Regions from separate parts of the Pseudoalteromonas sp. Isolate3 genome, predicted to be linked through region 1. Evidence: riboswitches for the same ligand, from Rfam matches in the RefSeq annotation. Region 1 holds a riboswitch; the other holds the start of a gene.

Region 1 (21,008 bases):
GGCTGCGAGTATGAGCGCAGTGGAATAGCAAGTAACGCAAATATAATCATCATAGACAAAGCAAAATCACGTACTTGTTCTGCCACACTATCCATTTCTTCTTGAATACGACCAGCCACATTACTTTCTACACCTGGGTAGCTTTTCAATAGGCTAGGTAAGTACTCGTCACGAATTTCTTTTGCAATGGCAAATGGTTCTGCTTGATCAGTGTTAACCGCAGCCCAAACGTTGACAGTACGTTTTGCGTTTTCACGGCGAATACGGTTCACACCATCAACGATGTTGACCTTCGCTACTTCTGCAAGAGGCACTTCAACGCCTGTTGGCGTAATGATACGCGCATCAGTGATGTCACTTACCGCATTTCGCGATTCACGAGGGTAGCGGATCATTACTTTAATCTCTTCACCGTCACGTAAAATACGTTGTGCTTCTAAACCGTAGTAACTAAAGCTAACTTGTGATGCCACATCCGATAAGGTTAAGCCTAAGCTGTAAGCAAGTGGTTTAAGTTCAAGTTGAACTTCGTCAGTTGCAGATTGTAGTGAGTCATTTACATCACCTACACCTTGCATGCTATTTAGCTTTTCTTTTAACTTAGCTGCAACTTCTTTTAGTTTATTGATATCTTTACCTTCTAAGCGGAAGCTCACATCACCGTCATCACGACCACCGTTCATGATACTGTCTTCAATATTAAGCGTTTTCACACCTGGCAGTGGTGGCATTTGTTCGCGCCACATTGCACTTAATTGGAAAGTATCAATAGGGCGTAAGTCTGGTTCGACTAAAATCGCCATAATGCGTGCACTTGTACGACCGCGTAAGCTAACAGATAAATCACGGATCATCGCTTGACCATATTGCTCTTCAAGTTGCTTATCGACATCTAAAATCAGTTTTTCAATTGTTTGTGCTGTTTCAAGGGTCGCTTGTTCAGAAGAAGATAAGTTCATTTCAACTGAGATACGTGGGAAATCATGTGGAATTTTAGGATTCGCAACAAATTTCACTAAACCACCAGCGAACATACCGCCACTGACAATAAGTACACAGATAAAGCCAACAATCACGGTATAACGGTAATGAATACAGCGACCTATAAATGGTGTGTAGTAATTATCGACAAAGTTCTTCAGGCCATTATCCATACCTAAACGCAAGCGGTGTAATGGATTTTTAGGGTTAGCAGGTTTATTTTTCATGGCCGCTAAGTGAGCCGGTAGAATCAGTTTTGATTCAATCAATGAGAAAATTAAGCAAAGGATAATTACGCCACCAATGGCTTTAGAAAAGGCAGAACCAGGCCCTGATGCCAGTGTTTGCGGTAAGAATGCGGCGATAGTAGTCAATACACCAAAGGTTGCAGGAATTGCAACGCGTTTTACACCACGCACTACATTATCTAGGCTGTGACCGTGCTTTTCAATTTCAGCACTGGCTGACTCACCGACGACGATTGCATCATCAACGACTATCCCTAGCACCAGTATAAATGCGAATAAAGAAGCTAAGTTAACAGTGATGTCTATAAAGCCAAGTGGCATCATTAAAAATGCACCTAGGAATGATACAGGTAAACCCATCATGACCCAAAACGCTAAGCGCAGTGGCAAGAATAGGGCAAGTACCACCATAACTAAAATACCACCCCAAATCATGTTGTCGATCATCATGTTTAGACGACCTTCAAGGTAATAAGTTAAATCAACAATTGGCGATAGCTTTACACCTGCTGGTAACTGTGGCGCTTTATCTGCTAGGTATTTTTTTAATACTGCAGCAACCTTAGTGATGTCTTGATCTTTCGAAGCATTTACTTCAAAAGTCAGTGAATTTTTACCATTGTACTTAGAATATTGCAGGCCTTCTTCAAAGCCATCGTTAATTGTTGCCACATCACCCAAGAAAACTTGGGCGCCATCAGGTAAGTGTAATAAAGGCAGCTTTTCGAACTCTTTACCACGATACGCTTGGTTTTCAACACGCATTGAAATGTAGCCATTTTCAGAGCGAATTTGACCTGCTGACATATTGGCAGAGAAGCTGCGCACAGCTGTGGCAATATCACGGAAAGTTAAACCATACTCACGTAGTTTATCTGGGCTGATTTCAATGCCAATTTCGTAGTTTAAGCCACTGTAAAAGTTGACCAAGTTAATTTGTGGTAAAGCTTGTAGTTCATCTTTTATGTCGTTACCAAGTTCTTTGAGCTGGTAGTTACTCATATCGCCATACAGCGCGAGTATCATAACTTCTTGCTCAAACTTTTCACGGCGAACAATTGGGCGTTCCATCTCAGCAGGGAAGGTATTGATTGAATCAACCTGCATCTTGATTTCATCGAGTACTTCTTGCGGGTCGTACTTTTCTTCGATTTCTATCCAAGCTTGTGAAAAACCACGGTTCGAATAAGTAATTAAACGTTTAATGCCTTCGAGGCCCTCTAAAGACTCTTCGACCTTTATGGTTATGCCTTCTTCTACCTCTTGTGGTGCAGCCCCTGGGTAGACAGCTTGAATACTGATCCAGTTACTTTCAAACTGTGGGAACATTTGCTTACGCACTGACATTGCAGTCAATAAGCCGCCCACTAAAATAAAGATCATAAGTAAGTTTGCAGCAACTGGGTTGCGTGCAAACCAGGCAATAAGCCCTTTTTCTCTGTGCGTGGTCATGGCTTATTCCTCTTTTAACGCTAGCTGCGTTGTTGGCACACTTAGTTTTGCGTCATCTAGCTTGACCGCCATGCCTTCAGTTGGGTATTCAAGTGCTGAGGTAATAAGTTGCTCACCGTTAGCAAGGCCATTATCGGCGATCACCATGCCATTTTGTTCGCGCACAATGTTAAGTGTTTTAAAAGTAAGTGTTTCGCCATCTTGTAAAACAGCTACCTTGTTGTCTTTAACTAAGTGGTGAGGAACAACAATCGCATTATCTAATGCTCGACCTTCGATAGTGGCATTAATGTATGAGCCAAAACGTAATGGCTGCTTTTGCTCATAAGGCGTTGCTACTTGTGCTACTAGGTAATTCATGCGGCTGCGTTGGTCAACGACCCCTTCGCTGCGTACAATAGTCGCTTGCCACGTTGTTTGTTTACCTGCAAATTCAGCATTAATTGATACGCTTGCACCAATTCCTTGGTTATTTAGGTATTGTAGGTCTTTATCTGCAACAGGTAAGCGAATTTCAGCCAGTGATGTTGAGCTTAGGCTACCAAAGCTATTACCCGGGTTTACCACACTACCTAAACTAATCAGGCGCTCGTCGATAATGGCATCGTATGGCGCTTTAATGTATGTGCGCTCAAGATTACGTTTTGCGCGTTTTACACTGGCTTGAGCAGCACGGTAGTTTGCAAGCTTTTCAGCGAGTTGCGGTTTACGTAAATACAGCTCAGATGGAATAACTTGGTTTGAGTCACCTTTGATGCGGTCCCACTCAGCTTGTGCAACAGATACTTGCGCGCGTTCAATTTCAAGAGCAGAGCTTGCTTGCGCCAGACCTGCTTCTGCTTCAATGAGTGCAGCTTCGTAATCATTTGGGTCAATACGTGCTAGAATATCGCCTTGCTTAACAAATCCGCCTTGTACAAATTGATCTGACAGCGAGACAACCTGACCACTCACTTGCGCAACAAGTTCAGTTTGGTTTTTAGGTTTAACGATACCGTATGATTTTACATCAAGGGTAATGGCGTCAAAGCTTAACGGTTTAATTGATACAAGCGGTCGCAAATCTTGTTCTGGTTTTTCGACCGGCGCTTGCTTCATAGAGGCAAATGCGAATGCCATTCCAAGTCCGCCGACTAATACGGCGATAGGGAGAATGATTTGTTTTTTACTAGCCACGGGATAGTCCCTCACGGTTGACGGTAATTAAAAATAAATTTGATAGGCTAAGCATACGCAATAAAGTGTTTACAAGGCGTTCGAAGATGTAACAAACCATTACACATATTACAAAGGCGCTACAAAGGTTCTATAAGAGGTACTCAATGACAGATAAAATGGCATGTAGATTAGGCTGTGGCGCCTGTTGTATTGCACCCAGTATTAGCTCACCGATCCCAGGAATGCCCAACGGGAAAGCGGCGGGAGAGCGCTGTATTCAACTGGATAATAATAACCTGTGTAAATTATTTGGTGATGAATCAAGGCCCAAGGTGTGTAGTGATTTTTCTGCCACTATTGATGTGTGTGGCACGACAAATGAACAAGCATTGTATTTAATTACCGAACTTGAGCAGATGACTTAAAAAAATTAAACCCTTAACATTTTTTAACAGTTACTGGGATAAATTAGGTTATTTTTTAAAGTCACAGTTTTCGCTATGGCATTTTAAATAAATTTGACTGTGGTGTTCTAAAGATCTTAGAAGAAAACGTGTCACAACAATGCCAGTCAATTGACTGGCATTGTTGTTTTTACTTACCACGTATAAGTAGCGCTAAGAGTATATTGCTCGCCGCGACCAGGGGTACCCGGGACTTCTTCGAATGATTCATCCCAAATATTGTCAGCTGCAAAGGTAACAAACACATTATCAAGCTGGGCTGGCGTGAACTTTACTGTTAACTGCGTGAAGAAGGCTTCATCATCAGAGCTACGTAGGCGGTTACTATGTTGTTTACGCCATTCGTTATCGATACGCAACTCAAGCACATCCATTGGTTGCCATACTGCACCCAGTGTTACACGGTGATCAGGGTAGTTAAGCGCATAAAAGCTCGCATCAATATCTGCCGTGCCATAGTCTTCTGACTTTTCTAAATAGGTGTAGCTGGCAATCAACTCAGCGCTTTCAAACGATTTATTCGCTAAAAACTCAACGCCTAAGGTGTCTATATCAACCGGGTTTGCAAAACGTGCTGAAGTTGCATCAAAGCGATATGTCCAATCCGTAAGGTTTTTATCTTTGCGGTAGAAAATAGCTGAATCTAAACGCCACGAAGATTGTTCAATTAGTAAACCTAATTCAAGGTTATCGGTGGTTTCGCGCTCAAGGCTGTAATTACTTCTGAATAACCCGCCCGTTTCACTGCCGCCGATTGCGGTGAAACCGGGAACTTGTGTTGCTTCGGCGTATGATGCGTACCAAGTATGTTCACTGTCATTTTGATTAGCTACTTTAAGGCTTGCATCTGCAATAAAGGAGGTATCTGAACTATCACGGTTAGTATCATCAAAAGCAGCACCAACACGAACCGTAAGCTCTTTGTTAGCTGTAAGGGCCGTCTTGTATTCAGGCAAGATACTTAGCTTAGTGTAATTGCGTGACGTAAAGTTGTTTTCAAGAGATGTTGATTCAATCTCATCAGCAATAAATTGCCCAGCATAATTAATTGCATAGTGGTCATTTAAACGGTGACGTCCAGAGAGTGCCAATGACTTAACGGTGGTTTCGTGAAACGCTTCAAAAATAGCTGGGTTTTCACGAGACAATACATAATGGTCGTTATGTTTACGATAATAACCAGTCACTTCAAAGGTACTGCTATCACCATACATTTGCTTGTGATTGAGCATGAAAAGCTTGGTTTCAAGATCTTCGGTTTCGTTAAAGTTAAATGGCGTGTAAAGATTTGGCCAACCAAAAAATTTTTCTTGGCGTCCGAACACTAAATCAGTTTGCGAGGTATCGCTTGCAAGTTGAACGCGTGCTGAGGCACGTTCAAAGTCGTGGTCGCCATTATCAATTGAGCCATCGCTTTTTGAGTGCGAGTATTCACCCTCAAAACCTAATCGCCAATCAGGTTTGCTATCCAGCTTTTGGCTATGGGCGGCATGAATGCTTTGTAAATTAAAGCCATTCGTACCTGTGCCAAGTGAAACGCTGCCAGTGCTTGTGATAGGGCGCCAGCCAAATGAAACCGTGCCAACCGAGCTATTCATACCATAAAGGGCATTATCAGCCCCTGTAAGTACTGAAGGGCCTGTTAGCATCTGTGGGGCAATAGGAATTTCAGCAAAGTAGTGACCAGATTGAGGGTCAAATAATGTACTGCTTCCGACACGAAAGCCAGTATTTTCGAAGATACCACCACGAATAGTGACATCAGCTTGTGCTTCAGCCATATTGCGTGATTGCAAATCGACACGTGGGTCATATTCTAAGTTTGATACCGGCGCATCAAAAGTACCAACCGGTTCTTTATTTGCGGTTGCTGAAACTTCAACGGTGATTTGTTCAATATTGTTGGTGTCTTCTGCTAGCACTGAGCAAGTGACGAATAAAGCGGGAAGTGTAAGCTGTACTGCGCGTACCATCTAAAACTCTCTTGATTTTGTTTAATCTGGGGTAGTGGGCTAGTTAGGCGCACTGAAAATTGCGGGTATTGTATCTGAATCACTGAGTTATACCACTCCAACCAGATTTCAGCAGGCAATAAAAAACCGCGCCAAGTGCGCGGTCTTTTTACTAAAACGGCATTTAGTTTTGATTAATTGATTGCGGTGGAAAGTTACTGAGAATGTTAGCAACAGTTTCTTTGATAACTTCAGTGCGCTTTTCAGGTGATTGGTTCTTTTGCAAACGACCTTCTTTAGCACCACGCCAAACTAATTGGTTAGAAGCACGGTCTACTACGTCTAAAATTAACGTACCGACTTCGTATTCGCGAGTTGTTGTTTGCGTGTTATAACCCATACCCCAGTAATTCCAGCGTGCACCGTAACCTACGTTGAAGGTATCTACATCAATTTTAGTATCAACTGATGCATGATAGTTAATAAGTACATCTGCTTGCGCTACATCAACAAGCTTCATGCCGCTTTTTTCAAGTTCGGCATTAACTGCTTCACGCACACGTTTTTCCATTAAAGGACTAATTTGGTAGTTCGCTACGTTTTTAGTCAAGCTGGCATTAGGTACCCAAGAGAAGGTTTTATAATTACTAAAATCTGCAGATTTGTCGTAATCCCAATCAGGCGTTTTAGCACAAGCCGCTAAAAATAATACAGCCGTCGCGATTAATAAGTTCTTCATATTGTTTGCTCCTTGGCAAATTTCCCACTACTTGATTGATAACATAACACAAATAATACTCAACTGAATGATTATTTAAATACTATGGCACATTTACAAATAAGTACTGTAATAGTTTGTAATTAAGCACTGTGTTCAACTTCTATCCAGTCTTTTTCATCGACCCAGTTTTGCACCCCATCTTTGACAGTACGAATAGGGACAATGTAATCACAGCTAACTTGTGGTTTAACTGAGGCAAAAATCGGCACGAAGCCAAAGCTAAGTGCTGTTTCGATAATTGCTTTTTGGTTTTGCGGGTCGATATCGGCAGCTTCATCGATATAAATCGGAATACGATACAGGTTTTGCTCTTGATCGCTTAATAAGTAACGAATAAACAGCATGCCACAAAGTAACTTAATGGTAATCCGGGTACCGTTAGAGCCGGCTGAGTCGATTTTCTCGAAGTGCTCAGTGTCACCAGCACGATTTACCACTTCAAAGCGAATATCGAACAAGTCTGTCAGTGTTAAACCTGCTTTTTCAGAAGCAAGCTTAATTAAATGATCTTTTGCTTCGTTTACCGCAGACTCGCTATAAGGCTCTTGGCTTAATAAGTCGAGGGTATCGCCTTGCTCAAACTGATTTGAGGTACTAATGATGGTATCAATGCTATCAACCAGCATCTTGCGCGGGATAACATTAATTTTGAATGCTTGAAGGTTAGAGATCCGATGTTGACTAATGCCTTTATTAAAGCTATTCATTTCACGGCGCAAGCGGTCTAAGTCTTCACGCAAGCCTTTAATGGTAGCTGCCACTTCGGTTAATGCAACTCGGCCTTGACGCTCAACAGCATCGCGCTCGTTATCAATGTTATGAAACGCGCTGATAAGCTTTTCGTATTTAGTAAACTCATCGTTTTCGTTATCAAATTTAGTAATACCCGCATTATAAATATGCATGTAGGTGTTACGTACGTTGATATCAAAGTTACGTAGCTCTTGGCAGTCTTTGTTAAAGTGATGAATGAGATCGCTTAAATTATCAAAATCAATACTGATTTCAATCATGTATGGTGTGACTTTTCCTGAGTAAAAATCAAGTGTGTGATCGATACGTTCAGATTTAACTTGGCGTAAGCGGTCAGCTTGGCGCGCAAGCAAATCTTTTTTCGACTTGATAATTGAGCGACGATCGCTAATTGAGCCACTGTTCTTTTGAATGTCTTGCAGGTAGTCGTCAACTTGTTCGCGTTCTGCATTTAATTGCTCTTTTAGCAGAGTTTGAGCATCGACAGATTGCTGCATCACTTCAAATTGTTCAAAGCGTTTTAATGCTTCTTCAGAGGCCATTAGCTCATCATACAAGGCATCTTTTTCTTTTTGCTTTTCAGCGACATTAGCAGCTACTTCGCGCTGTTGTTTAAACTCTTTCAGGGAGTTTTCAAGTGCAGCGAGTTGCGCAGTTAATTGCTCTTTGTTTTCGCCCGTTTGCATTTGCACAGGGCTTAGCTTTTTTAGTTTAATCGTCGCACCAGGAAGAGTCAGTACACCGCCTTTTACGTTTGCCGATAACTGCTCTAAAAACTCACCGAAGGCATCTTCGTCTGTGATATCAACATCACCATTGCTGGTGGTGGCAAACGATAAGATATCTGGGTTTAAAATACGCGAAATTTCTTCAACTTCTTTTAAAGATAAATCTTCACGCATACGGGTGAATAAATTGAACTCGAGGTTCTTTAGCTGTAGTTTTAAGCTCTTAATTTGCTTTTGTGTTTCGCTAATACGGTAATCAAGCGTGTGTAAGCTTTGACCTTGGGCACTGCTTAATGAATGCGAAAGCGACTCATAATCTTGTTTAAGCTGCGTAAGGCTTACTTTTAAGGTGGCTTTGTTAACTAGTTCAAACTCAGATTTAAGTGCTCGATAGTCTAAAAACCACTGCTCAATTTGAGTTTGCTTACGCTCAATGTCACGTGATTGCTGAATATACAGCTGCTGCTTTTGGTCGAACTCATGTTTTTCGTGCTCGATATCTTCAAGGGCAATATTTAGCTCAGTGAGTTGCTCTTGTTGATAGGTTTCAAAGTCAATCAGTGCTTGGTCAATTTTTGGCGCATAGGCGGCAAGTTTGCCTTTTAAAACTGTTTGATTCTCAAGCATAGATTCAAGGGCTGCGATAGGCTCTTGCATTGACTCAAGCGCTTTTAATTCACGTTTAGCGCGATTTACCTTATCGAATGAACGTCGCCATACTTCATAAAAATCGACCCGTGAATTTGACATATGACGCTCAAATACACGTAACATAAAGCGCTTAACATCACTGGCTCCTAACTTGTGCAAGTTAAGAATACGGCGGAAAATTTCTTTGTAAATTGCAGAGTCTTGCACGTTATTGAGTGGGATCATCTTTAAATTGATATCGCCATCAAACGGGGTTGCGCCGCCAGTAAGTAGGGCGTTCAGCTCTTGCGCTTTTAATTCAATTGGGTTGAAACCTTGCTCTTTTAAGTGATTAAAAAGCTTGGTGAATTTTACAATTGTCTTGCCTTGGGTGTAGTGATCTAGGTTTAACTTACCTTGATAGCAAAAAAACTGATGCGCATAACCAGCAATTTTACCAAGGCCAGCAACACCAATAACCACAGGGCCATTAGGTAGGTCAGCTTCAAGTAAAATATAGGATTGATCTGACGAAAAGTAGAACTTACGAGTTTCGTCTAAATCGTGGCCATCCCATTCTGTTAAGCGTAAATCATTAATTAACGGAAATTGCAGGGCATTAATAACAGAGCTTTTACCGGTATTATTCGGTGCACAAATTGAGCTACTTTTATCCAGTGGGATCACGCATTTTGCATAGCCTGCGGTATTTAAAAGCGCAAGTTTGCTGAGTCCGTAAAGGCTTTGGCTTTGCATTATTCGTCATCTCCTAGATAGGTTTCTTCGTTTACTTCCATTAATGCATCGATATAACGATAAATTGGCGCTTGCAGCATAAAGCCATTTTCTACTTCGCGAGCAAGGCCTAAACGCACCATACGTAGGTACACATCTTTACGTAAATCTGAGCCAGAGAATATTTCTAATTGATCAAACAAGTGCTTGTTGATTTGCACTAAGGTTTGCATCAGTTCAAGGTCGTTTACCTCGTCAAATAAGGCACGCATAGGATCTTTACCTGTATTGGCATAGTGCTCAATCAAGATGTAGATAGTCAGCGCGATGGCACGTGAAATTTTACCCATGTTTGGGGTGCTCTCGTCACTACCAAAATAGTAATAGCCACGGCTATCATGCTGTAGGTCATGGCCGAGTGCATTAAAAAGGGCACGGTAGGCATCAATGTGTTGGTCAAGCTCTTGCCACATCAGCGTGTCTTGTTCACTAATGTGGTAGCCTGACGTGAGCTTTTTATTAATAGCTTGCAGATGCGTTAAATCATCTAAATTAATATCTGTCATGGTTATTGCTCTGTTGCTTTTTTATCGTCAGCAATCGATGAGTTAAATGGGTAAAGAGAGAAGTTTTGCTGGGCAATTTTTATTTTTACTTTCTCTTGGCTTTGGCTAATTTCAAGGTCGCCATCGCTAATTAATTTTTGATACAAGAACAGCATTTCGTCAGCTTCTAGATCTGGGTAGCTTTCATCTAAGAAACTAAGCAGCGGCTGAGCTTTTTTGCTGGCTTTTTTAAAGCGTTTTCTAAATTGTGTTTTAACGTCGTTGTAATCAGGGATATGCGGGCTTTGATAGGCGGGCACATCATCATGCTCTGGTAGCTGATATTCATCGTGCTCAAAGTCGACTAAGCCTGCCATATAGGCCACGATATGACGTTGTTGACCAAGTGAAAAGCGTTGTGCATCCGAGACAAAGTTAGGTTGTACCGCACTTAGCATGTTATCAACGCCATTTTTACGCACTAAACCAAGTACTTTGGCTGCTTGGCGAGTAATTAGGTTGTTACGGCGTAATTCTTCACGTAGCGGCATTAGCATATCGGCGCTTTTACGTAAGCTTTCACGACCAACTAAATGCATTTCTAAAATACGGGTTCGCAATTGCTCAAGCATGCGTTTGTCTTGATATGACTTACCTAGGCGGTCAATTTGTTCGATTTGTGCGCTTATTTGCGTTTCGATGGTGTTAAAGCAAGCGTGGAAGTCACCACGTATATCAACCATTTCAAGCATAGGTTCAATGTATTCATCAAACGCTTCGATCACTGCTTGATAGCGCTTTTGCAAAGATTGCACGGCGTTGTTTGCTTTAGCTTGCTCAACAATATTTAAAATCGCGTTTTCATTGTGGGCAAACAATTTCATTATTTTACGTACCCGATCATCCATAATACGGCTAAAGCGGCGTAGCTCGTCGTAATCTTCAATTTCACCTGCTTTAGCCAAGCGACTACCAAGGCGAGCTAAATCATCAACTAGTACACTAATTTCTTGGGCAAGACCTAGGTGTTCTTCTTGTAGCAAGAAAGTCGCAAAATCAGCAATCGCTCGATTGATTTCTAATTGCGATGATTTCGCTAATGGAATGATAATATCTTGATTTAATAAACGATTTGTTTCCTTATAAATGCGTTCATTTGACCATGAAGGTTGTTTTTGTTTTATCGCATTTTGTACGTCTTTCAAACTGAAATCAGCCATCTTAAAACGTTTAAATAGCAGTTCTAACACCCCCCAATGTTCAGTAAGGGTATTTAATAACTTTTTAGCTGGGATCATAAGGCTCCAGTAAATTCAGACTTAGGTGTTAGCGATTAGTAGTAAATTATGTAATTGATAATAGTTTTATGCTTTCTATGCTGCTAGAATCCGCGCCGAAACACTCGACTTACAATTTTTACATTATTATAAAGGTTGTTCAAACACCATGGTAACCCCACTTATCCTAACCCTGATAGCGGTGGCATTTTTGCTTATCGTTATAGAGGATATTATCCATGTAAACAAGGCCAAAACGACGCTTTTTTTTGGCACTTTATGCTGGATTATCTTATTTATCTCTCCAATTCATGGGCAAAGCCCAGAAACCATACAACATCAACTGGATCACAATATATTAGAGATCGCGACTTTATGGCTGTTTTTAATGGCAGCGATGACCTTTGTTGCGTATTTAAACTCTAAAGGCTTTATCCAGAATATTGTTCATAAAATTATGCCAAATCAAATCAGTGAACGAAAGTTGATGTTTCTGATTGGTGGCTTTTCGTTCTTATTTTCATCGATATCAGACAATATAACTGCGACTTTAATCTCACTTGCGGTGGTGATGTCACTAAAATTAGATCCAAAAAAATTAATAAAATATGCAACCTTGATTGTATTTAGTGTTAACTCGGGTGGGGTGTCGTTGATCACGGGTGATGTTACAACTCTGATGATTTTCTTAGACGAAAAGGTCACCATTGCTAATTTACTATTATTAATTGCGCCTGCACTGACAAGTGTTGCACTGCTTGCGGCAATGTTATCGGTAGGTATGTCGGGTAATGTAGTATTTGAAAAGCAAACAGCTCGTCGTATTGAAAAAACAGATATTACCATTGCGGTTATCTTCTTCTCGACGATTATTGCCACGTTAACTTTGAGCGTGCTTTATAATGTGCCACCGCTTTTAACCTTTTTATTTGGTTTATCACTAATGTTTTTGGTTGCGCAATTCTTAATGCGCAAAAAAGACGTCAACAAAAAAATTATCGATTATATTCGTGAGATTGAGTACGACACCTTATTGTTCTTCGTAGGTGTGTTATTGCTGGTTGGTGCATTAAAAGAAGTAGGTATGCTTGCTAAGTTTACTCACCTATATGAGTTGATGGCGCCTGAGTATGCAAACTACATGATGGGGCTATTATCAGCAGCGGTAGATAACGTACCTTTAACTGCAGCACTTTTAAAAGCAGATATTGTGATGAGTCCACAGCAGTGGTTGTCGTTTACATACGCAACAGGGGTAGGTGGTTCAATGCTTATTATCGGCTCTGCGGCAGGTATTATCGCCATGAGTAAAGTAAAAGCACTGACCTTTATGAGCTATCTTAAAATGTCAGTTTATTTATTAATTGCTTATACCGTTGGCTATTACGGGTCGCACTTAGCAGGCAGTTTAATTTCATAAAACAACTTGACAGCTAGACGTCTAAACGTTAACTTTCAAAGCCTGCTTTTTTAGCAGGCTTTGTTATTTTAACCAGGTGTTAACTTAACATTCAGAAGAGGTGCGATACTTAGGTAGTTAATGTGAGGTGACGAACGCCGATGACCATTAATGAGGGAAGTACTCGCCGAGAAAATTAGCCGGACGTCACGGTTACTTTTCGGTTTATGGGGCTGAATCCTCAAAACTGTCACCAAACTAGGTGGAGAGCTTCTGGCATGGACTACTCTTTATTTTCAAAGCACCCCCTTGCCGAGTTCTTCTTGAATTACTGTGGATAGTTTTCCACAAAAGGAGACGACATGAATACCCAATTAGCCGCCAACACAAAATCAGATTACGTTGTTGCAAAATTTGGTGGCACCAGTGTAGCTAACTTTGATGCTATGAGCCGCTGCGCAGAAATCATTTGTGCTGATAATCAAGTTCGTATTGTTGCTGTGAGTGCCAGTGCTGGCGTGACAAATCATTTAGTTGCATTGTGTAAAGCTGATTTGAGCGCGGCTGAGCGTGACGAGCACATCACAGGTGTGGTAGCCATTCAAGAAGCTATTTTAGCTGAGCTATCGCTTGATGCTGACTTAGCTCATGGCTTTAATGAAACCCTCAAAGCCTTTCAAAAACTGGCATCAGAAGGGGTTAAGTCAGTAGCGGAGCAAGATGAGCTACTTAGCTTTGGTGAGCGTTTATCATCGTATTTATTTACACAAGTATTGCGTGGGCAAGGTCTTGATGCGGTGCGTTTTGATGTACGCAAGGTGCTAAAAACAGATAGCCAATTTGCTAAAGCAACACCGAATGTTGCAGCAACCGCTGCGGCTGCTAAAGAGCATCTAGTGCCGCTACTTGATGACCACGTTGTAGTAACTCAGGGTTTTATTGGTAGCAATGAACATAATCAAACAACCACTTTAGGGCGTGGAGGTTCAGATTACAGCGCGGCATTACTTGCAGAAGCAATTAACGCAAAAAGCGTGCATATTTGGACTGATGTTGTGGGTATTTTCAGTACTGATCCGCGTTTATGCGCTAAAGCAAGCCCAATTGCACGCTTGAGTTTTGATGAAGCGGCAGAGATGGCAACGTTTGGTGCAAAAGTACTGCATCCTGCAACCATTTTACCTGCGAGCCGTAGTCATATTAGTGTGTTTGTTGGTTCAAGCCGTGAGCCACAATTAGGTGGTACATGGATTGAAAAAGAAAAGTCTCAGCAACCAGGTATTCGTGCAGTAACACAGCGTAAAAACCAAATTCTATTAACAGTCAAAAGCCCAGAAATGCTCCTTGCTAGTGGTTTCTTAGCGCGTGTTTTCACCATTTTAAGTGAGTTTAATATTTCGGTTGATTTGGTTACTACCTCCGAGATCAGTGTTGCAATCACTTTAGATAACGCGCCAAATGCATCACGCCCTGAGCTGGATCAAGCTTGTTTAGATAAGCTTTCTGAGTTTTGTCATGTGTCGGTCGAGAATAACTTAACGCTGGTGGCTTTAATTGGTTCTGAAATTCAATTACGTCAGCAAGAAATGAATTTAATGCAGGTATTAAGCGACTTTAATATTCGTTTAATTTGCCACGGTGCAAGTAAACATAACCTGTGCTTTTTGGTGGAGCAAAGCGAGTCAGATGACGTTGTGCAGGCAATTCACAGCCGATTATTAGAAAGCCAAGTCGCGGCGTAAGTCGCTAAAGCTAATAAAAGAGCACTGCCAGTCAGTGCTTTTTTGTGCCACAACACTTATGTCAAAGCCTTCAATACAATTACTTCTAGCGCAGAAATTATGTTTACGTATTTCTTCAAATACATTGGGAGCGAGCAGTTTCGCAATCGGCTGAGCACTTGCCTTAGCAAGGGCTTCTTTTAATGTCCAAATTCTAAAAAAACACTGTGCCTGTTCATCGGGTGCATCAAAACTGCTGATTAAGTCAACTTCATCTTGATGATAAAAATGCTTTGCAAGCTTGATAAAAGGGCGAGGTTTGTTGCTTTGTTCAATATCAAAACCAAGCAGCTGCTGAGCTGGGTTGAGGGCAGCACCTATCAAACCATTTGAATGAGATAAGCAAGCCCAAACAGACTCTCTAACGGGTGTATGTAGTTTCAGCTTACTGTCTTTGTCATCAAATTGGCTTGATATTTCATTGAGCGCTAAATCATCATGAGGGTAAGTATGTTTGTATAAATACTTTAACGTTAAGCGAGTCGCTAAATACTCTTGTTTAGCTGCGGGCACTTTGCGTTTTTCAAGTACACATAATTCAAACTCACTGAGCAATTTTTCAATAGCTAAGCTTGAAATATCGATGTTTGATGCTTCCATTAGCATAATTTGCTGTGCCGTGTTGTTCGGCTGCAGATTAATAACTAAGGTGTTTGAAAAATAGTGGCTGCTCATGATTTAACGCTTATACGGGGGTTCGTATTTAGTTTTGTTTATTTTTACAGCAAATGAACTTGTAAGAGCACGAACAACTCAAATAGTTTACGCAGTTGGCTGTAATTATGGTTTAATGAGGAAAAATAATAACAGATTTATAGATGTATGGCACAAGTTCGTGACGGCTTTCACAGCCGACTAGGTTTCGTATTAGCCGCTTCAGGTGCGGCGGTAGGTTTAGGTAATATTTGGGGCTTTCCAACACAAGCGGCAAACCATGGCGGCGGTGCATTTTTACTTGTTTACTTCATTGTTATCTTCTTATTAGCGCTTCCAGCCCTTTATACTGAGCTGTATTTAGGCCACCAAGCGCAAGCTAATCCGGTAAAAGCATTATCCAATGCATGGCAAGATACGGCTCCTAAAGTGGGCGCTGCAGCAGGCTACATAGGTCTGTTTGGTGCAATTGTGATGTTAAGCTTTTATTCGATAGTCGCAGGTTGGATGTTAGCGTATGCACTTGAGCCAATCGCTAGCTTCTTGGGTTTTACTGAGTTAAGTAACTTTTTGCATAGTGATTCAATGGCACGCAACTTTGTGTTTACGCCGCTGATGCTTATTCTAACTGCGAGTATTATCTTAAAAGGGGTTAAATCAGGAATCGAGACTTGGTCACGCCGTTTAATGCCATTATTGCTAGTGTTATTAGTGGCGTTAATTGCTTATATCGCGACCCTAGATGGTGCGATGGATGGCTTTGCAGCCTACTTAGTGCCAGATTTTAGTCAAATTCTTGATGCAAACTTAATTATTGCGGCAATGGGGCAAGCGTTCTTTTCATTGTCGTTAGGTGTAGGCTGTATGATGGTTTATGGCTCATATTTAAAGCCTGATGCGAACCTTCCTAAACTAACCGGAACAGTGGCGTTGCTAGATACGGGGGTTGCCTTTTTAGCGGGTTTATTGATTATACCAGCTATTTTTGTTGCTCAGCATAACGGTGTAGAAGTGTTTAGCAACGGTAAATTAGTAGGTGAAGGGCAGTTAATTTTTGCAATTTTACCTGAGCTGTTTAGTACTATGGGGCAAATGGGCTTACTCGTTGGTTTATTGTTCTTCGTGTTAATGTCAATAGCTTCTGTTACATCAACAATTTCATCAACTGAAATTCCAGTGGCATTTTTAGTTGAGAACCACAGTATAGAGCGCAAAAAAGCGACTTTATTTGTAACGTTAATCGTCTTTATCGCTTCGTCAGTTATTATCTTAAATTTTGACTGGTTATTTGGTTTGGTGATTATGGTGCTTACGCAGTACCAACTTCCTTTAATGGGACTGTTCTATTTCATTACTGTAGGCTGGTTATGGCAACGTGGTAATAAATTGCATCAAGTCTCGAGCGGCCCTCATTATTGGTTTGCTCAGTATATTCGCTTTGTGTGCCCGTTATTAATGACAGCAGTATTTGTGAACGTGGCGTTGTTGAAATAGAGTCTTGAGCTGCGAGTTACAAGTTTTTAGTTTCGAGGTAAAAGACAAAAGTAAAAAGGCGTGGGGTTTAAACCTCACGCCTTTTTTAGTCTAAGGTACGCACTCATTAACTAACTTCGTTAGTTAATGGTAAGCCTTGGCTTATTTCATTAGCACTTTGTAGTGTGGTGCAGGCTATTTCGCTAAGCGCTTCTTGGGTGAAGAAGCCTTGGTGGCCTGTCACTAACACATTCGGAAAGCTAATAAGGCGTGAAAAAATATCGTCTTGCATGATTTCTTCGCGATGATCTTTAAAGAATAACTCTGACTCTTGCTCATACACATCAAGTCCTAAGTGTCCGAGCTTTTTAGACTTAAGCGCTTGAATACATGCTTGGCTATCGAGAAGTGCACCACGAGAGGTGTTAATTAACATAACACCGTCTTTCATTTTTTTAAATGCACTGCTATCAATTAAATGATGGGTGTGCTCGTTGAGTGGGCAATGTAAAGAGATGACATCACTTTGTGTGAGCAATGTGTCTAAATCACATAAAGTATAAGGGCCTTCACTTGCCATTGGGTCACAGACGAGTACTTTAGCCCCAAAGCCATTTAAAATATTCACTAAAGCTAAACCGATTTTGCCACAGCCTATTATCCCAATGGTTTTTTTAAACAGATTAAAGCCAAGTAAGCCGTTTAAATCAAAGTTACCTTCACGTACACGGTTAAAGGCTTTGTGGGTTTTACGGTTGAGCGTTAGCATTAGAGCAATACAATGCTCTGCGACAGCTTCGGGGCTATAAGCCGGGACGCGGCAAACCTTGATGTTATGCTCTTTGGCTGCATCAAGGTCTACATTATTAAAACCTGCACAGCGTAATAAGATTGCTTTTATGCCTACAGCTGCCATATCTGCAATGACGTGCTTGTCGACAGTATCGTTTACAAACACGCACACCGCATCGAAGCCTTTACAAAGAGGAGTTGTATTGATGTTTAAAGACTGCTCAAAATAACTGAGCGAAACAGAGTCAGCGTATTCAGTTAGATTCCTTTCAAAAAACGGTTGCTCATATTTTTGCGCACTGAATAAGGCCAGTTTCATCATTTAAATTACTCTCTATCACCATTTTGAGGGTTTCGGGTTTGGTACGCGGGGCATATCGCGCAACGAGTTGACCCTCTGAGTTTATAAGAAATTTGGTGAAATTCCATTTAATTGCGCGGTTTTGTGCAATTCCACGGGTATGACACTTTAAATGATTAAATAAAGGGTGGGCATCAGGGCCGTTAACTAATACTTTGTTAAAAATAGGAAAACTGACATCAAAGTGCTGCTGATAAAAAGCTTGTAGCTCATTGCCATCAAGGGGCTCATTGTGGCCAAATTGATTACATGCAAACCCAAGCACAGTAAATCCTTGCTGTTTATAGTCTTGATAGAGCTTTTCAAGGCTTGCCATTTGCACTGAAAAATTACATTTACTGGCAATATTGACGATAAGCGCTGTTTTTCCTTGTAGCGATTCAAGGCTAAAATTTTCACCAGATGCAAGCTGGGCGTTGAAACGATATATACTATCCATGTGTTACCTGTGTGTTTTTGACTGGTTTAAATGAACTTTTTTTCATTCGCTTTTTAGTTAATCGGTTGAGATAATGAAATTGTTACTAATTTATCACTCAAATAGGTCAGTTTTATGTCAATGAAAGTCGCCTTCATCGGATTAGGTGTAATGGGTTACCCAATGGCGGGTCACCTTGCTAACGCAGGTCACAACGTGACAGTTTACAACCGCACAACAGCTAAAGCGCAAAAGTGGGTTTCAGAATATCAAGGTAGTTATTGTGAAACGCCAAGTGAAGCAGCTAAAGGTGCTGATATCGTTTTCATGTGTGTAGGCAATGATGACGATTTACGTTCAGTTGTTTATGGTGAAAATGGTGTTCTTGTAAGTATGCATGAGGGGAGCTATTTAGTAGACCACACTACAACGTCGGCTGAAGTTGCACGTGAAGTAGGAGCTCAAGCTAAACAGCAGGGTATTGCATTTTTAGATGCGCCAGTCTCTGGTGGTCAAGCAGGTGCAGAAAATGGCGTGTTAACCGTGATGGTTGGTGGCGATGAAGCTGATTTTAATGTTGTTCAGCCTGTGATGGCTGCTTTTAGTCGCTTTAGCCAATTATTAGGCGAAGTAGGCTCTGGCCAACTTTGTAAAATGGTTAATCAGATTTGTATTGCCGGTGTGGTGCAGGGCTTAGCCGAGGGATTACACTTTGCAAAACAAGCCGGCCTTGATGGAGAAAAGGTCATTGAAACCATCTCTAAAGGTGCAGCAGGCTCATGGCAGATGGAAAACCGCTACAAAACCATGTGGGCTGGCGAATACGAATTTGGTTTTGCTGTTGATTGGATGCGTAAAGATTTAGGCATTGCTCTAGATGAGGCAAAGGCAAACGGCGCAACTTTGCCGATGACGGCAACAGTTGATCAATATTACGCTGATGTACAAGCTTTAGGTGGTGGCCGATACGACACCTCAAGTTTATTAGCGCGCATCGAAGCGTTACATAAGAAGTAATACCTATAAAAACGCGACAATGATTGTCGCGTTTTCAATTACATGCTTTGTGCGTAATTGTATAAGGCTTTTAAAATATGCAGATTTTTCTCGTTATCATCATTTTCATGAGCCAGATTTTCAAGGGTGATCATGAAATCTTGCCCACTAATTGATGGGTTATCTTCGCCATGCATTAGTTTGTTTTGACAATATTGGCGCCACTTTGCCAGTTCATCTTGGCTGAGTGTTTGAGGCCAGTTTCGAGCTCGGTATCTAAATAGTAAGGTGGCAAACTTTTTATCATCAAAATTAAGCTGCATTGAGGCTAATTGCTCAGGGCTTGCATCTCGAATAATGGCAAATTTAGCTTTATCAGCGTGGCTGGTAAAGCCATCATAAAGTTGATAGTCAGGGTTTGTTGTTTCGCCATAATCACGTTGTTCATTAAACACTTCGGTTACTTTGTCGCGAAGCTCAGTGTTGGCTTTTAAAATGGCTAGATTTTGTAAGCACTTTTCGCGGTCAATACCTAATCGAGCTGCATTTTCTGGTAATAAGGTTTTTGCTGGTGCGAGAATAGGGCATTTATTCAAATGCACGAGCTTTAAGCCTACAGGTGCTTCACCTTCACCAAGGTCACTGTGTTTTGTGTAAAGACGCGTGCGCAGCTCTTCAACAGATAAATCTAATAAGACTTGCGGATCTTCAGTCAAATTAAAGCAAATAATGGCGTTTTTATTGACAGGGTGAAAGCTCATTGGGGCAATCCAGCTTGTGCAGCCTTGACTTGCCGGAATTCGTGATGAGGTGTGCACCAATGGTGTCATGTTAAATACATCAACTAAATCAGCCAGTGCTTTTTTAGAGCGTAAGCTAAAGAAAAACTGATACAACTTAGGTTGTTTTTCTTTTATTAATTTTGCCAACGCTATGGTTGCTGTTACATCGCTTAATGCATCGTGAGCCGCAGCGTGTTCAATACCATTGGCAACAGTAAGGTGTTCAAGTTTAAAGCTCGGTGATCCATCTTCTTTAAGCGGCCATTCAATGCCTTCTGGGCGTAACGCGTAACATGCTCGTACCAGATCAATGATATCCCAGCGGCTATTATTGTTTTTGTATTCGCGCTCGTAAGGGTCATAAAAGTTACGGTATAAGCTGTAACGCGTGACTTCATCATCAAAGCGAATGCTGTTATAACCCGCTACACAGGTGTTCGGTTGACTAAACTCAGCATGGATCTTTGCCATAAACTCAGCTTCAATCAAGCCTTTTTGCATCGCAACTTGCGGTGTGATGCCCGTTATTAAACACGCTTCAGGATGGGGCAAGTAATCAGCCGCTGGCTTGCAATACTCAATTAACGGCTCACCAATAATATTTAAATCGAGATCGGTACGAATACCTGCAAATTGACTCGGGCGGTC
Region 2 (11,067 bases), on a different contig from region 1:
TAAATGCACAATTATTGATTTTAGATGGCATTGGGCACAGCAGCGATAATCAGGTATATTTGGCGGCAATGCGACGTGCCGCAGATTTAATGTATATCAAGTTATCGAGGGATCAATGCAAGGCTTAATTCAAAGAGTAAAACAGGCAAAAGTAGAAGTGGCAGGCGAGGTAGTGGGTGAAATTTCACAAGGTATTTTGTTGTTATTAGGTGTTGAAAAACAAGACACCGAGCAAAGCGCTCAGAAGCTTTTACATAAAGTCAGTAATTACCGCATTTTTACCGACGAACAAGGAAAGATGAATTTAAGTTTGAAGGATATTAAGGGTGAGCTATTAGTGGTTTCGCAGTTTACGTTAGCAGCTGACACTAAAAAGGGCATGCGTCCGAGCTTCTCAAGTGCTGGCACACCTGAACAAGCAAATACGCTCTATGAGTATTTTATCGCTGAAGCTAAAAAATCGGGCCTAACAGTCGCTGCTGGGCGTTTTGGTGCTGATATGCAAGTAAGCTTATGCAACGATGGTCCAGTTACTTTTAATTTAGCTGTGTAATACCAACTCGCAATAATACTTAATCATTTTGAGGGATTAAACCTGTCGCTAACTGCGTTAAAAATTTCTCATTTAGAACAACTAAATAACGAAATTTTTGCCTTGTTATCAACGAGGTTTTATTGACTCAAAATAGACTACTTAATTAAGCGGGTTGGTATAAGTATTTTTACTTTTTGATCATCACTATGTGGTTCACATAGTCTGGGATTTTCACAATACTTGGGCGCTTACCAAACTCGGTGATCAGTAGGTGCTCAAGTTGCTTTAGTTGCGATGGGTGATTAGATAAAAAATTAATAAACAATAAACCACCTTTTGCCATTGCAGCTCTTAATTTAGTGTAAAACTGGTGCTTATATAAAAATAGCGGTGCGTCTACTTCACTGAATAAATCTAAGATAATCCAATTGTATTTGTTATTTTGCTCTAAAACTTGTTGCGCATCAAAACAGTGTAGATTATTGGCATGATCGCCACCAAAGTAGCGTTTATAGCAGTGGATTATGTCGGGATTTTTATCAACTGATGTCAGCTGGCTGTCGGGGTAGGTGTGCTGTAAGTAGTTACGAATAGCACCGCCACCTAACCCTAATTCTAAAATTTTTTTAGGCTCTTCTAAGTCTTGCCAAAGCTTTGCAAGGTATTGTAAATGAGGAAAAAGCAACCTCGCAGGGCGACGTTTCTCAATGACGGATTGTAGAGTTTCGTTGATCAGTAACCAGCGTAATTGGTTAAGTTGTCTAACTTGAATACTGTAATTGCCTTGCTTATGCCAATAGATGAGTTGCCCTAATCGGTGGCAGTCCTCAATAAAACTATGTTTTACTGCGCCACTGGGTTCAATAAAATGTTCCATATTTCGGGCCTTTAGCTATTTATTTATAAAAATAAGACAATTATTTCAGCATAGACCAGTAGGCATAAAGTGCAATTGTGCATTAGTTTTTACAGCTTGGAATAATAATTTAGACTGGGTCACCAAAGTATTATTCCAACTTGTTAGAAGATCGCGTATCGTAATTCGCATTCCAAAGGCCACGTGAGAAAAACAACAGACAGTGGCTGAATTATCACAGGAGTTTTTATGTTTAAAGTGACCACCCCACAAAGCAGCGAAGATTGGCAAGCGTATTATTCACTACGTTGGCAGGTTTTAAGAGCGCCTTGGGGCGAGCCGCGTGGTTCTGAGCAAGATGACTTGGAGCAAGACGCAGAGCACCGCTTTATCAAAAATAATGACGGCGAAGTTTTAGGTGTAGCTCGCCTACATTTTAATAATCATCAGCAAGCGCAAGTTCGCTATATGGCGGTGGCTGAAGGTAACCGTAACCAGCATATCGGTAGTCGTTTATTACATGAATTAGAAAAAATAGCATGGACTCAAGATGCCGATGAATTGGTATTGTTTGCTCGTGAACGCGCGCTTGATTTCTACAAGCGTCATGGCTACGAAGTAAAAGAAAAAGCGCATCTCGCGTATGACGATGTGCAGCACTGGAAAATGGTAAAACAAAAACCGTCTGAACCGGGTTGGTTTCGTCATCCAAACTGGACACAAGTACTACAAAATACTTGGCGTGAGTCGATTCCAATCAGTGATGCGATGGGGATTAAAGTTGAAAGCTATACTGATTGGCAGTTTACTACTCGTGCTGATTTAGATGCGAACTTAAACCTTCATAATACAATGTTTGCTGGTTCTATTTATAGTTTAGCAACGCTAACAGGGTGGGGAACAACTTACCTTGCGCTGAAAGAAGCAGGCCTTGAAGGAAATATCGTGTTAGCTGATGCTAATATTAAATACCTCAAGCCACTGAATAACGACCCTCGCGGGAGCGTTGAATTGGCTGGTTGTAAAGGTAAGTTAGCGGATTTAGAGTCTAATGGTAAAGCAAGCTACCATGTGCCAGTAAATGTATACGATGGTGATGTGTTAGTAGCAGAATTTGAAGGTCACTTCATCGTTAAAAAATAACGACTATTTAGAGCGAGCTAACTAAAGCTCGCTCTTTATTACAGTTAAAGCAAGTCAGTTAACAGAATACCGACACCAAAGCGTTCAATATCAGCATTGTAGTCAATCAAGCTCTCGCCATAGCCATTAAAGTATTGTGCGTAACCACGTAACCTGCCCCAAAGAGGAAAAGACCAATCTAACTGGATTGCACCACGGTTATCTGAGTTTAAGTTATTACGCGTCATAAAGCTGAATTCATGCTCGTTGTAACGGTATGCACCTGAGAATTCAAAATAACCCATGTATTTGTAGATATCTGGATTATCATCGCCACGTGCTTTTAGCTCATCATCTTTTTTATCTTCAGGAATGCGATACCACGGCTTAAAGCTAAATACAAAGCCATCTTTTTCCCATAAGAAATCAGCATAGATACGGTTCCACGAGCGTGAATTAGGTTGGCTTCGACCATTAGATTGATGCGAGGCACCAATTGCGATTGCCATTTCATCACCCCACAGTACATGCTCAGGATCAAGATAGTTCATCCAGAATATCTCCGGTTCGTAATTGGTTTCACGAAATGGTGATGAAATATCTTTGTTATAAAACTGCCAAAACGACTGCAATGTAAAAGCAAAAAAGATACCTTGGTCTTTATCTGAGAAGCCTTCGAAGATAGGTACTTTAATTGATAGTTGGTATTTCACTTCAAGGTTATCGAGTGGTTCGCCATCGACCTCTTCAGCAAGGTCTTTTAAACCATCAAAAGGGCGCTCATTAGGGTTAGACACGTAAGAGAGCGGTAAAATGTAGTTACGCTTATGTGGAGTGATTACATTACGGTTTTTCTTGCTCACTTCTTCACGAGCTTTGCGTTTGTCTAAAGCCGTGAGCTTTTTGCTCTCGTCTAAGTCAGAGCACTTTTTACGAAGTTCTTCGAGTGTTTGTTTACCGTCACCGCCAATAGCTTCGTTCAAAATACACTGCTTTACGAGTTCTAGCGCGTCATCTTGTTCGTTAGTTTGTGGTTGTTCAGTTTGAGCGAATACAGGTACAGAAAATAAGCCAGCGGCTGCCAGCCAAATGCGCCATCCCATTGCAGTTCCCTTTCAGTAGACTTGTAAGTAGGTATAATTATAACGATTTTTACATAAGTAACCGTGAACTTGTACTGAATTGTTGAAATTTTGGGTAAATAGAGAGCCCCAAGCTAAGCTTGGAGCTCTACTGTAACGGCCTAAGGGCATAAGCCGTCGACTCTCACGCAATGAGAAGGTGTGAGCTTATAGCTCAAATATGTTTGTAAAAAACTTATAAAGTTCAGTACCTTGATTCACGCTTGCTGAAGCAAAATGCAAAATAGCGATGGCGTCTTTATCAAAACTTAATGTTTGAAGAGGTTGCTCAGAAAGGTAGCGCTCCATTCTTAAAATGTGGGCTATAGGCTCGCCTGCTTTTACATGGCCTCCAAGCGGGGCAAGATATTCCACCATGCCACCCATAGGCGCATAGTAAGCAACATAATCTTCAAGCATACAGGCATAGCGTGTTATCGCTTTTGGTTTATAAGCAGCATCCACAAATACCTCTTTGTGAGTGAGGTAACTTAAAATACTATTTGCATCTTCAAGGGCTGCACTTAAATCGATTTTTTCTTGGCTACCTAATTCAACGGTAAATGCTTCAACTTGAACTGCAAATTCACGGCCTTGTTTGGCAAGTTCTTCAGAAAGCGACCACCAAGGACAGAAGCTCGCTTCATCCATCGCTCCATCAAAGTCACTTGGGATCAATAAGATATGTTCAATGTTGAAATAGCTTGCGCTGTCTTTGGCATATTCTGGGCAATAGAGGTGCTGACTTGAGATAGGTCCTGTGTGTAGGTCTAAAACAATATCCGCCTGATGCGCAAGCTTTTGCAGGTTCAGAGCAATGCGCTTACCTGTTGTTAAGCTGTAGTCAGGACCGGTTAGTTGGCTGTCGATGTCAGTAACGAGTGCCTCTTTGAATGCAGCTTTAAGAGTCGCATCATCACTGCCTTTGTGCAGTTCAGCAATCTGTGAGGGTAATGCTTTGTTAAAGCGGTACATGCGGTTCCAGTTGGTACCAGTAATTGGATCGAAGCGACCTAGAGTAAACTCACCTGATTTTTGGTTACAACCAATTGGGTTGGCATAAGGCACAAGAGTAATGTCGCCACGTAGCTTTAGAGATTTTAGCTGTTCAAGTAACTGATAAATTACTGCATTACCTTGTACTTCTGCGCCATGCATATTAGCTTGTATATACACGCTTGGTCCTGTGCCATCGCCTTTTAAGCGATACACAGGGATTGTCAGTGGAAGGCCGTTGGCAATCTCGCCAACCACAATATTCTCTTGGCTGATTAGTTCTTTACTCATGGCGATTACCTTAAATAATAGCTAGCATCTTCAACGCTACGGATGCACTCAATACTGCCTTGTTCAAGGATGTATTCAGCCGCTAATTCGTGGCATAAAAAGTACGGCATACTTTCGGTAAAGCCGTATGCGCCACACTGGCTGAATACCAACCAGTCTTGCTCATTTAAATCGCTAGCTAAGAGGTGCTCACCTAAGCAATCAAGCGCGGTGCAAAGTGGGCCGTATAACGTCATTGCTGCAGGCTCAGCCGTCGATTCGCGTAGTAACGCCGCAGGAAAATCTTGGCTTGTCACAGCTGGGCGAAGTAAATGGTTAATACCGCCTGATAAAATCACCTGCTGTTGATTGTAATTTTCTTTACGCTCAACAATCGGCGTTACGTAATGACCACATTCGCCCACTGCATAGCGACCAAGTTCCATCCAAAGCTCATTGACACCGGCATCCGCTTTAATGCTCGCCAGAGTCTCGATAAGTGCAGACCAATCAAGTCGGTTAGCATCTTGAGTATAAGGAATGCCTAGGCCACCACCCAAATCGAGAACATTAAGGTTAATATTTAATGAGTTAGCGAGTCGTTGTAATGGCTCAATCATGGCACGCCATAGCTCAGCGAGTTTATCGGTGCTGAGCATGTTGCCCCATTGGAAAATATGCAGACCATCAAAGTTAAGTGCTGGGTAATTACTTACTGTTAGTGCTTGCCATTCATCACAGCCCAAACCAAAGGGGGTGAGACTATCGCCGCCAAGTGGGTTCTTTTCACTGTCTGGCCAACGTAGTTGTACACGCAATAATACTTGCAGCTGGCAATTTGCTTTTGTTGCTTGTTCGTTTAACCAGCGAACTTGGTTAATGCTCTCGGCCACAAAAGTACGTACACCGCGAGCAATAAAATGTGAAATTTGTTTAGGGCTCTTTGCAGGCCCAGTATTGAGTACGCGCTCGCTATCGATGCCTTGAGCAAGTACTTGCTCAAGTTCACCTTTACTTGCAACATCAAAATTAAACCCTGCGCTGTCTAAACATTGAATAATGCGAGACAGCGGGTTGGCCTTGACTGCGTACCAAAGTTTCACATCGGTTTGCGCCGTCAGTTGATTTAAATGTGCAGTTAATTTATCTAAATCATAGATAAAAAATGGCGTATCAAGGTGCGTTGCTACTTGTTCAACTGCTTGCTTGATGGGCGTGCTCATAAAGCTCATTAACGTAAAACCTCTTCTAACAGTAATGATGCATCGCTTTGTTCATCTCGGTATTTCACGATCAATGCACAAGACATGCTTAGGCCTTGCTCACGAGCCCATGCGTTTGAAGCAGGACGAGAACCTGGGATCACAATCGCGTTTTCTGGGATTGCTTCACCTTTGTTTAACTGGCGCTCATTAATACAGTCGTAGACTGGAATGGTTGCAGATAAACGCACACCCGGCGCAAGTACCGCGCCTCTTTTCACAACTACACCTTCAACAATTACGCAGCCTGCGCCGATGAATGCATCATCCTCAATAACCACTGGGCTTGCACCAATAGGCTCAAGCACGCCACCTAATTGTACTGCTGCACTTAGGTGAACATTTTTACCCACTTGTGCACATGAACCCACTAATGCGTGGCTGTCGACCATAGTACCTTCGTCGATGAACGCGCCAATATTCACATACGCTGGTGGCATAATAATAGTGCCTTTAGCAACGTGTGCACCACGACGAACACTGCTACCACCTGGTACCATACGTACGCCTGCATCTGCTGCAAAGCCTTGTGGTGCTAAGTTGTGCTTATCAACAAAACCACCTGGGAACTCGGTGTTAGTGCCATTTTTAAATGCTTCTAAAATGCCTTGTTTAACTTCAATATTAGCATGCCAGTTGCCGTTCTCGTCTTGTGTTGCTGCGCGAACTGCGCCTGATTCTAAGTTGTTTAATAATTCTAACCAGCTCATGATAAAACCTGTTTTTAGTTCCAAGATAAAATAGTGTTATTTGCGTGGGTGATGCCGTCTGTTTGCTCAAGCTCTAAATGCGTAAGTGGCGGACGTAAATGCGGGGTATTTATTTTACCTTGCAGGTGCATCAGTACTTTTACGGGGATTGGGTTTGCTACAGCAAATAGACTTTGAATTGCTTGCGACCAATCAGTGAATAGATTTGGGTATTGACCACTTAAACAGCGTTTAACAAACTCATGGGTTTGGCTTGGCCAAGCATTAGCGGCAACCGAAACTAAACCTTTTGCACCGGCTTGAGCAAAATACGGCATAAGTGCATCATCGCCACTGAAAATGGCAAGTTTTGGCGATGCCGTTCTAAAGCCTTCAAACTTGCTAATATCGCCGCTGGCTTCTTTTAAAGCCCAAAGGTTTTTGTGGTCGGCAAGGTTTTTAATTACCTGTGGTGAAATTTCAACTGCGCTGCGCCCTGGTACGTTATACAACATACAAGGGTGATGACTTGCGTTAAGTAGGCTTTCAAACCAATGTGTTTGACCCACAACACCAGGTTTTGCATACAGAGGTGAGCCTAACAGGTAGCCATGAATTGGCAGCTGATTGCAGTATTCAACCCATGCAATTTGCTGCTTTAGGTTCATGCCACCCACAGCGATCATCAGTGGCACACTCGGTGCCAATTGGCAAACATGCTCGACAATGGCTTGTTGTTCTTTAAGTGAAAGCGCTAGTCCTTCACCGGTACTGCCAAGCAATAAAATGCCGTTATTTGCGGCTTGCTGTTCAGTGACCAGTTGCTCTAGGGCCGTGTAATCGACCTCGCCAGATTCAGAAAATGGCGTGACAAGCGCTGTCCATAATGGATAGTCATTTAAATCAAAATTGTTGATCATCTCTCACGAACTTATAAGGTATTCGAAGAGTATATGCGGGAACATTTGAATGGGGCCGCATGTCGTCATTCGAACAAGGTATAATTCGAAGAGCGAATGGGCTTAAAATAATAAAGACGCGACGGCCTTATTATACTAAGACCAGAAGCTCTCCACCAAACTAATCAATAGCGCTTTGCTATTGTTGGTGACAGTCGCTGGGATTCAGCCCAGTCGCCCGAAATAAGCACCTCACAAACGGTGTTACTTCTCGGCGTTAATTCCCCTCACGTATGATCAACAGAGTCTGTGCTCTTCCCATACGTTACCTGAATAACGCACCTCTTCCAGCCCTTTATGCTCGCTTTTAAGGTAAAAGCCAACATAGTTAAATAGGGTATTGGCGGCGATTAAAGCATTTTAGCCATCTAGGTGTCAAGCTGATGAGTTTGTTTTTTAGTGACCAATTTTGCAACATGGTTACGTATAACCGTGTTTTTACGTACACTTAGCGTTAACCAAATAAATTGGAAAAATGATGGAAAAATTTAACGATATTTATCAGCGAGCCGTATCTCGAAAGGGTAGCGAAGACATGCTGCGTGCACTGCTATCAAACCCGCTCGATGATACTGATATTGCCAAAATGCATGATGATTTATGGTTAGAAGAGTTTACTCGTAAAATCTTTCAAAGTGGTTTTTATTGGTCAGTTATTAACAATAAATGGGCTGGTTTTTGCGAAGTGTTTTGGGATTTTAGCATTGAAAAATTGTTAATGATGCCGCCGGATATGCTCGAGCAAAAAGCCAGTGATGAACGAATTGTTCGTAATTTTAAAAAAGTACAAACAATCCCTGAAAATGCGTATATGATCCATGAAGTCGCGGAGAAACATGGCAGCTTTAGTCAGTTTATTGCTGACTGGCCAAGTGATAATATTATTGGGTTATGGGCTTATCTCAAAAAGCATGGTGCACGTTTAGGCGGGAATACTGGCCCATACGCTTTACGGGCGCTAGGTAAAGATACCTTCTTGCTTTCTCGTGATGTAGAAGCCTACTTGCGTGCCCACGAGTTGATAGACGGTGGCTTACAAACTAAAAAGTCACTACAGTCAGCGCAAAACTTCTTCAATGAATTACAACAGCAAAGTGGCTATAGTCTGCAGGCACTTAGTCAGCTTGTTGCCTATGGTGTAGGTGATAACCGCGTAGGTGTAGCGACGCGTTAAGGAAAATTATGAAACTGCAACCTCGATACACAGACATTAGTGAACTGCTCACGATTGAAGATATGCCTAGTGCTGTAGCTGAGCCTAAATTGCTACTGTTTAATGATCAGTTAGCTGATCATTTTTCGATTAATCATGACAGCGAGTTTTTAGCTAAATTCTTAACTGGTTCAACAATAAGTAACGACGTTGCACCAGTTGCACTTGGTTACTCAGGTCATCAATTTGGTCATTTTTCACCGCGTCTGGGTGATGGCAGAGCACATTTACTTGGTGCTATTGCAGATCAAGATGGCACATTGTGGGACTTACAGCTAAAAGGCGCTGGCGCAACTGTATTTTCTCGTGGTGGTGATGGTCGCTGTGCAATTGGTCCAGCTGTACGAGAGTACATCATGAGTGAGGCACTTTATGCGCTTGGCATCGCAACTACACGCTGTTTAGCTGTGGTTACAACTGGCGAAATGGTATATCGCCAACCGCCTCGTCCAGGCGCCGTAGTTACTCGTTTAGCTAAAAGTCATATTCGTGTCGGCTCATTTCAATACTTAGCAACGCAAGGGGATATTGAAGGGCTAGAAAAGCTGGTCGATTACGCAATTAATTGTCATTTCTCTGAAATTAGCAGTGCTGGTGAGCAACGCTACATTGAGTTTTTAACTGCTGTATTAGATAAACAAGTTGAGCTGGTCGTAAGTTGGATGCGAGTTGGCTTTATACATGGTGTAATGAATACCGACAACACTTTGATTAGTGGTGAAACTATCGATTATGGCCCATGTGCGATGATGAACCAGTTTGACCTAGACACGGTGTTCAGTTCGATTGATCACCAAGGGCGCTATTCATTTGGTAATCAGCCCAATATTGCCAATTGGAATGTTGCGCGTTTAGCTGAAAGCTTGATTCCTTTATTTGATGAGCAAGATGGTGCCGTAGAAAAACTTTCGTCGGTTGTGAATGGTTTTGCTGATAAATTTAATGATGCATTTAATGCTATGTGGCAGCAGAAATTAGGGTTAGCAGGTCAGCAAGAAGGTGATCATGTTTTGGTTTCAGAATTACTTGCTTTAATGAAGCAGCATCAACTTGATTATACCAATACATTTAATGCACTCACTGAATCTTTAGTAAGTGATTTTACTGTGGATTGTAGGTTGAAAGGGTGGGTTTTAAAGTGGAAGCTAAGAACAACTGCTGAAAGTTACAGCGTCATGAGAGCCGTTAATCCTGCAGTCATCCCGCGTAATCATAATATAGAAAGCATAATAGCTGAATTTGAAAAAGCAGGTAGTAGCTTATTATTAAATGATTTTCTTGAAGTGATTTCAGAGCCATACACATACTTTAAAGAACATCAAAGTTGGTACGAGTTGCCAAGTGATGGTGACAAAAACTATCAAACTTTCTGTGGCACATAAATGATAGTTACACCTCTGAAAGAAAAAAGTTATTTATCGCTTTAAAATGTTCGTAGATTGAGCAGGACATTGACTGGTGATATCATTGATTTAAAGTAAATTATTGCTTTAAGTGGTGTTACACTACTATGCTGGTAGTTTGAAAGTTTTAATTAGTATAAATTGCCACTGAATAGATTACTTTTATTAATAGTAAAGTATTAGTAAATATAAAATATAGCTGTTTATAAAATTTCATTAAATTAGTTTTTAAGCTGCTATATAGTTTTAAGTACTCGAAATACATTAGCTTCAATAGCTTTATTGTGAAAATGGGAAGGAAATAATGAAACTAAAATCACTTACTATTGCGTTAGCACTTGCTGCAACTAGTACAACAGGCTTCGCTGCCGAAAAAGAAGGTTTTTATATTGGCGCATTCGGCGATTACTATGATAACTCTTGGGAAAATGTTCGCGATTATCCGCCAGGTGGATTAAATGTAGATGATTCAACTGGATGGGGTCTGGAATTAGGTTATCGTTTTAGCGATTATTGGAGCGCTCGTTTAGAGTACGCTGATATGGACTTCGATTGGAATGCAGAGCTTAATGATGGCACATCTGTAAGTGGTTCAGAAAGCGGCAAGCGCTACGGTATCGATGCGCTATACCATTTAGGTG

Evidence for each region. A riboswitch is a leader RNA that binds a small molecule or an ion and turns the genes downstream of it on or off. The one in region 1 is predicted to bind lysine.
Region 2: another riboswitch for lysine. It lies ahead of dapA (4-hydroxy-tetrahydrodipicolinate synthase); the one in region 1 lies ahead of lysC (lysine-sensitive aspartokinase 3).

Annotation. Positions count from the first base shown of each region.
Region 1 is NZ_JAKEVN010000061.1:3,073-24,080, reverse strand. It holds gene L1D46_RS12750 (efflux RND transporter permease subunit) at 1-2,681, opposite strand, end outside; gene L1D46_RS12745 (efflux RND transporter periplasmic adaptor subunit) at 2,685-3,857, opposite strand; gene L1D46_RS12740 (YkgJ family cysteine cluster protein) at 4,016-4,264, shown strand; gene L1D46_RS12735 (TonB-dependent receptor) at 4,438-6,276, opposite strand; gene L1D46_RS12730 (DUF4136 domain-containing protein) at 6,440-6,994, opposite strand; gene L1D46_RS12725 (ATPase) at 7,117-9,903, opposite strand; gene L1D46_RS12720 (hypothetical protein) at 9,903-10,448, opposite strand; gene L1D46_RS12715 (hypothetical protein) at 10,451-11,725, opposite strand; gene nhaD (sodium:proton antiporter NhaD) at 11,874-13,124, shown strand; lysine riboswitch at 13,212-13,384, shown strand; gene lysC (lysine-sensitive aspartokinase 3) at 13,466-14,845, shown strand; gene L1D46_RS12700 (4'-phosphopantetheinyl transferase superfamily protein) at 14,822-15,559, opposite strand; gene L1D46_RS12695 (sodium-dependent transporter) at 15,707-17,032, shown strand; gene L1D46_RS12690 (2-hydroxyacid dehydrogenase) at 17,139-18,122, opposite strand; gene L1D46_RS12685 (redoxin domain-containing protein) at 18,088-18,603, opposite strand; gene L1D46_RS12680 (NAD(P)-dependent oxidoreductase) at 18,718-19,599, shown strand; gene sbcB (exodeoxyribonuclease I) at 19,638-21,008, opposite strand, start outside.
Region 2 is NZ_JAKEVN010000088.1:764-11,830, reverse strand. It holds gene L1D46_RS15195 (alpha/beta fold hydrolase) at 1-128, shown strand, start outside; gene dtd (D-aminoacyl-tRNA deacylase) at 116-553, shown strand; gene L1D46_RS15185 (methyltransferase) at 723-1,412, opposite strand; gene L1D46_RS15180 (bifunctional GNAT family N-acetyltransferase/hotdog fold thioesterase) at 1,641-2,534, shown strand; gene L1D46_RS15175 (phospholipase A) at 2,579-3,616, opposite strand; gene L1D46_RS15170 (succinylglutamate desuccinylase/aspartoacylase family protein) at 3,803-4,921, opposite strand; gene L1D46_RS15165 (PLP-dependent decarboxylase) at 4,927-6,132, opposite strand; gene L1D46_RS15160 (2,3,4,5-tetrahydropyridine-2,6-dicarboxylate N-succinyltransferase) at 6,132-6,872, opposite strand; gene dapA (4-hydroxy-tetrahydrodipicolinate synthase) at 6,887-7,771, opposite strand; lysine riboswitch at 7,909-8,105, opposite strand; gene L1D46_RS15150 (DNA-3-methyladenine glycosylase I) at 8,289-8,984, shown strand; gene L1D46_RS15145 (protein adenylyltransferase SelO family protein) at 8,993-10,405, shown strand; gene L1D46_RS15140 (OmpA family protein) at 10,731-11,067, shown strand, end outside.